Linked DNA regions of Bosea vaviloviae. The protein of the gene in region 2 interacts with the protein of the main gene of each other region in a pairwise test. Links are inferred from orthologs where the notes say so. Each region holds a gene or a part of one and is shown on either strand. Other genes may lie near its edges.

Region 1 (3,296 bases), 1.2 Mb from region 2 along the record:
GGCGCGGGCACCTCGTTGGAGGGCCATATCGCGGCCTTGCAGGGCGGGGTGAGCCTCGATCTCTCCGGCATGACGCGGATCCTGGCGATCCGGCCGGAGGATTTCGACGCGACGGTCGAGGCCGGCGTCACCCGCCAGCAACTCGATGCCGCGCTGCGCGATGTCGGGCTGTTCTTCCCGGTCGATCCGGGCGCCGAATGCACGCTGGGCGGAATGGCGGCGACGCGCGCCTCGGGCACCAATGCGGTGCGCTACGGCACGATGCGCGAGAATGTGGTGACGCTTACCGTGGTGATGGCCGATGGGCGCATCATCAAGACCGGCGGGCGGGCGCGCAAATCCTCGGCCGGCTACGATCTGACCCGGCTGTTCGTCGGCTCGGAGGGAACGCTCGGGATCATCACCGAGGTGACGCTGCGCCTGCACCCGTTGCCCGAGGCCGTCTCGGCGCTGGTCTGCTCCTTCGCCACAGTGGCGGGCGCGGTCGAGGCCGTTACGGCGGTGATCCAATGCGCCGTGCCGGTGGCGCGGGTGGAACTGGTCGATGCGCGGGCGATCGCGGCGGTGAACCGGCATTCGAAGCTGGAGCTCGCGGAGACACCGACCCTGTTCTTCGAGCTGCATGGCAGCCCCTCCGAGGTCGAGCAGCAGGCCAGGACGGTGGAGGGGATCGTCGGCGAGCATGGCGCGACGCATCTCGCCTGGGCGACCGACGCGGAAGAGCGGCGCCGGCTCTGGCGCGCCCGGCACAACATCCATTACGCGCTGCAGGCGATGCGCCCGGATGCGCGGATCTGGAGCACCGATGTCTGCGTACCGATCTCGCAGCTCGCGCCCTGCCTTGCGGCAACGCAGGACGACATCGAGGCGGCGAGCTTCTATATCGGCACGGTCGGCCATGTCGGCGACGGCAATTTCCATCTCGGCCTGGTGATCGACCCGAACTCGCCAGCCGAGCTGGCTGAAGCGAAACGCCTGAACGAACGCCTGATCGAGCGCGCCATCGCCTGCGACGGCACCTGCACCGGCGAGCATGGCATCGGTTATGGCAAGGCGCAGTTCATGGAGCGCGAGCATGGCGAGGCGGTCGACGTCATGCGCGCGATCAAGCAGGCGCTCGACCCGCTCGGCATCCTCAATCCTGGCAAGGTCCTGCCCGACAAGCTTCTGCCCGACTAGATCCTGCCGGAGTCGGCCGCACTTCGGAGCTGATCGCGGCAGCTTCGAGCTCCGGCAAAATCGAATCACGAATTCCGGGGACAACCCTGGCGAAGGCTCTTGAACAAAGCAAGAACATCGTTGATAGTGGCGTCACGGATCGGTAGGGTCCGGCTCCGGTCGATGGCCGGTTTCGATGTGCGCAGGAAATGGAGCCTCTCATGGCTGGTAGCGTCAACAAGGTCATTCTGGTCGGCAATCTCGGGCGCGATCCCGAGGTACGGCGTCTCGGCAGCGGCGAACCCGTGGTCAATCTGCGGATCGCGACCTCCGAAACCTGGCGCGACAAGCAGTCGGGCGAGAAGAAGGAGCGCACCGAGTGGCACTCGGTGGTGATCTTCAACGAGAACCTCGCCAAGGTCGCCGAGCAATATCTGAAGAAGGGCTCGAAGATCTATATCGAGGGCCAGCTCCAGACCCGCAAATGGCAGGATCAGTCGGGTGTCGAGAAATACACCACCGAGATCGTGCTGCAGCGCTTCCGTGGTGAACTGACCATCCTCGACAGCCGGGGGCAGGGCGGTTCGGACGAATATGGCGAAGGCAGCGGCGCGATGGAGGATCGCTCGGGCGGCGGCAGCTCCTTTGGCCGGTCGAGCCCGATGGGCGGCGGCGCTGCACCGCGCCAGCCCGCCATGGCGGGTGGCGGCGGCGGTGGCGGCCGTTCATCCTCGACCCATCTCGACGACGATATTCCGTTCTAGGCCGTTCCAGGCTCCGGGCGGCGAGAGAAGTCGGCTTTTCGCTTAGGCAAGCATTCAAAACGGGCGGTTCGGACGAGGTCCGGGCCGCCCTTTTTTGATCGTCTCCCCCGGTGCGGCCGCCGCGCATTGGCATGCCGCTTGCCTGATCCTTGCCGCAGGATAGGCTCTCGCTTGTGCTGCACTTCCGGTTCAGCGAGAGGAGGTCGATCATGCCGACACGGCGTAGGTTTATTCAGCTTGGCGCCGCGGCGCTGGCCTTGCCCGCTCCGAATATCGGGCGTGCGGCCGACAAGAGCGTGCTGAAATTCGTGCCGCAGGCCGATCTCGCCGTGGTCGATCCGATCTGGACGACGGCGACGGTGACGCGCAACCACGCCTTCATGGTCTACGATACGCTGTTTGGGCAGGACGAAACCTACAAGGCCCAGCCGCAAATGGCCGAGGGCGCGGTTGCCGATGCCGACGGCAAGGTCTGGACGATCAAGCTGCGCGACGGTCTCGTCTTTCATGACGGCGCGCGCGTACTGGCCCGCGACTGCGTGGCGAGCCTGAAGCGCTGGGGCAAGCGCGATTCCTTCGGCCAGACGCTGCTGGGTTTGACCGACGAACTCACGGCCGTCGACGACAAGACGCTGCAATTCCGCTTGAAGAAGCCGTTCCCGCTCCTGCCCGATGCGCTCGCCAAGATGACCGCCTTCATGCCGGTGATCATGCCGGAGCGGCTGGCGAACACTGACGCCTTCACCCAGGTCACCGAGGTCATCGGCAGCGGCCCGTTCCGCTTCGTCGCGGCTGAGCGCCAATCGGGCAGCCGTGCCGTCTATGAGAAGTTCGCCGGCTATGTTCCGCGCAGCGGTGGCGTGCCCGGCCGCACCGCCGGGCCCAAGATCGTGAATTTCGACCGGGTCGAATGGCACACGCTGCCCGACCCCGCGACGGCGGCGGCCGCGCTGCAGAGCGGCGAGATCGACTGGGTCGAGCAGCCCTTGCCCGATCTGCTGCCGATGCTGGCGAAGAATCCCGCAATCGAGGTCGTGATCAAGGAGACGACTGGTGCGGTTGCGATCATGCGGATGAACCACCTGCATCCGCCCTTCGACAATCCGGCGATCCGCCGCGCGATCCTGCTGGCGATCGACCAGTCCGAGTTCATGGAAGCGGTCGGCGGACCCGACAAGAGCCTGTGGCGCCCTGGCGTCGGCGTCTTCCCGCCGGGCACGCCACTGGCGAGCGATGCCGGCATGGAGGTGCTCAACGGCCCGCGCGACCCGGCTAAGGTCAAGCAGGCGCTGGCGGCGGCCGGCTATAATGGCGAGAAGGTTGTGCTGCTCGGCGTCACCGACCTCGCCAATCTCAAGGCCGAATGCGAGGTCG
Region 2 (3,135 bases):
GCTTGTCGATCTGGCCGAGCCGGAAGCGCGAGCGGCGCAGCAGCACCTCGCGGCGATGGTCGAGCCAGGCGCGCAGGGCCTCATTGAGGCCGAGCACGCGCGGCACCACCCCGCCGGTCAGCACGTTCATGTTCATCGAGATGCGCGCCTCCAGCTCCGAGAGCCGGAAGAGCGATTCCATCATCAGATTGGGATCGACATTGCGGGCGCGCGGCTCGATGACGACGCGGATGTCCTCCGCCGACTCGTCACGCAGGTCGGCGACCAGAGGCAGCTTCTTGTCGTTGAGCAGCTCGGCGATCTTCTCGATTAGCCGGCCCTTCTGGACCATGTAGGGAATCTCGGTGACGACGACCTGCCAGGCGCCGCGCTCCAGATCCTCCTTGACCCAGCGCGCCCGGGTGCGGAAGGCGCCGCGCCCGGTGCGGTAGGTCTCGGCCATCGAGGCCCGGGTCTCGACGATGATGCCGCCGGTCGGGAAATCCGGCCCCTGCACGAAGGTCATCAATTGTTCGGAAGAGGTTTCCGGGTGCTGGATCAGATAGAGCGCGGCGTCGCAGAGTTCGGCGGCGTTGTGCGGCGGGATCGAGGTCGCCATGCCGACCGCGATGCCTTGCGAACCATTGGCGAGCAGATTCGGGAAGGCGGCGGGGAGGACGATGGGCTCCTCATCCTCCCCGTTGTAAGTCTCGCGGAAGTCGACCGCGTCCTCCTCGATGCCGTCGAGCAGGAGGCGCGCGACCTCGGTCATGCGCGCTTCGGTATAACGATAGGCGGCGGCGTTATCGCCGTCGATATTGCCGAAATTGCCCTGCCCATCGACGAGCGGATAGCGCTGGGCGAAATCCTGGGCGAGACGCACCAGCGCGTCATAGACCGACTGATCGCCATGCGGGTGGAACTTACCGATGACGTCGCCGACGATACGGGCGCATTTCTTGTGGACCTGGCCGGGGTCGAGCCGGAGCAGCCGCATGGCGTGCAGGATGCGGCGATGGACCGGCTTCAGACCGTCGCGCGCATCCGGCAGGGCGCGATGCATGATGGTGGAGAGCGCATAGGCGAGATAGCGCTCTTCCAGCGCGGTCTTCAGATCGATGCGCTCGGATTCATCCTCCGGCGGCGGCTCGACAGGCTTGCCCATGGGAATACCTTACCAACTCTCGGCGCAGTCCATTCCACAGCCCTCATCCTGAGGAGCCGCGCAAGCGGCGTTTCGAAGGATACGGGTTGAGGGAAACAGCGCGAATCACTTCGCACGACGATGCCGGCTGCGTACAGGCTTCGCCAAGCACACAGGCCCACAAACGCGGAAAAATCAGTGGATTTTCGTCGCCAGTTCGACCAGTCGCGCCCGCTCGGCCGGCTCGGCCAGCCCGCGCGGCTCGTAGAGATGGCGGCGCAGGAAGAAGCCGGTCAGCGCGAAGCCCGCCGCGATGTCGGTCGCAGTCGGCGCGCGAGCGCCCTGCCCCTCCCAGAGGAAGGCTGGAAGCGCGAGCAGGCGATCGCGATAGGGCTCGGCCGCCCGGCTGCTGACCGCCTTGCCGGATTTCGGCGAGACATGGCTGAGATCGTCCATAGCTCCCGTCACGGCGCAGCGCGTGAGATCGAGGCCAAATCCCAGCTCCGACAACATCGCCACCTCGAAACGCACCACCAGCGCCGGCGCCAGGCGCGGTTCGTCGAGATGCTGGATCAGGACGGCGAGCCCCTCATGCAGCGCCGGATGAGGATCGCGCTCCGGCAGCAGGCGCAGCAGCGCCGCGACCGTCGCCAGCCCGTAGAGCGCGACCGGCGCCTCGATCAATCGCGCCGCATGCGATTTCAGCAGCTCGACCTTGTACTCGCCGAGATGTTCGTCGAGCCGCGCCCGCCAGGTCAGCGAGACGGCGTTGCCGGGCTGGAGCGAGGCCTGCACCTTCGACGAGCGGCCGCCGCGCACGAGGCCGAGATGGCGGCCATGTGCGAGCGTCATCACCTCCAGGATCACGGAGCTCTCGCCATGCTGGCGCTGCCCGATGATCGTACCTTCGTCGGTCCATTCCATCGGCGCAGTTAGAGCAGGATGCGCGAGAGTTTCCAGCAAATCTGTACGCGCAATGGCCACGACAAGGGCCCAACCCTAGCGCCTCGGGTTCGACGCCAGCGCCGCGACGCATGACCGGCCAATTGCCCGACACCGGCCCGTCGGGCATTGCGGATGTTCAGATGGCGCCCACCGTCACAGCTAGAGGATTGATCATGGATCTCGATCTCGCTTCACGAACCGCTCTCGTCACCGGGGCAAGCTCGGGCATCGGCGCCGGAATCGCCCGCGTGCTCGCCAGGGAAGGCGCCCATGTCGCCGTGACGGCGCGGCGCGGCGAGCTCCTGGAAAAGCTGGTGCAGGAGATTACGGCTGCCGGCGGGCGGCCTCCGGTGATCGTGCTCGGCGATATCACGGATGCCGGCGATGTCGCCCGTATCGTCAGCGAGGCGACAGCCGCGCTCGGCCGGATCGACATTCTGGCCAACAGTGCCGGCGGTTCCAGGCCGATCGCGACCGATGCCGCCGATGCCGCCTGGGACGAGGCCTTCGCCCTCAACTTCACGGCCGCGCGGCGCTTGACCGAAGCCGTGCTGCCGGCGATGCGGGCGCGGCGCTGGGGCCGGATCGTCAACATCAGCGGCTCGATGGAGCCGCGCAGCCTGAACGCGGCGAGCGCGGCCAAGGCCGCGCTGCATCTCTGGGCGAAGGGGCTGTCCTGCGATGTCGCCGCCGAGGGCGTCACCATCAACACGATCCCGCCCGGCCGGATCAACAGCGAGCAGATCCTCACCAGGCTGCACCCCACGCAGGAAGCCCGCCAGGCCTTCATCGCCCGCAACATCCCGGCCGGCTATTTCGGCGAGCCCGAGGATATCGGGCATCTCGTGGCCTTCCTGGCCTCGCCGCAGGCGCGCTACATCACCGGCGCCGTCATCCCGGTCGATGGCGGCATGCACTTCTTCGCGCATTGAGAGCGAGCATCCAGCTCAGCACCGGCAAGGCTAAGAACGAGGCTCCGTCATCCGGCGCGACCGCAGGCCGTCATTGCGAGGAGCAAAGCGACGAAGCAATCCAGGGGTGGCAGAGCTCGACGTCCCCCAGGATTG

What was found.
Region 1: the proteins of recO (region 2) and ssb interact in binary tests that used the Escherichia coli proteins (3 or more experiments, as listed by UniProt). The link is inferred for Bosea vaviloviae from one-to-one orthologs.

Annotation. Positions count from the first base shown.
Region 1 is NZ_CP017147.1:4,798,631-4,801,926, reverse strand. What follows is about bases 170-3,150. They hold ssb (single-stranded DNA-binding protein), read left to right. Parts: upstream 170-1,379; coding sequence 1,380-1,922; downstream 1,923-3,150. Other genes in these bases: BHK69_RS21980 (ABC transporter substrate-binding protein), read left to right, coding at 2,132-3,150; BHK69_RS21990 (FAD-binding oxidoreductase), read left to right, coding at 170-1,179. Also shown: more of BHK69_RS21990, read left to right, coding at 1-169; more of BHK69_RS21980, read left to right, coding at 3,151-3,296. UniProt on the Escherichia coli protein: Plays an important role in DNA replication, recombination and repair. Binds to ssDNA and to an array of partner proteins to recruit them to their sites of action during DNA metabolism. Acts as a sliding platform that migrates on DNA via reptation.
Region 2 is NZ_CP017147.1:3,644,518-3,647,652, reverse strand. What follows is about bases 184-3,003. They hold recO (DNA repair protein RecO), read right to left. Parts: upstream 2,048-3,003; coding sequence 1,319-2,047; downstream 184-1,318. Other genes in these bases: BHK69_RS16770 (SDR family oxidoreductase), read left to right, coding at 2,242-3,000; parC (DNA topoisomerase IV subunit A), read right to left, coding at 184-1,144. Also shown: more of parC, read right to left, coding at 1-183. UniProt on the Escherichia coli protein: Involved in DNA repair and RecF pathway recombination.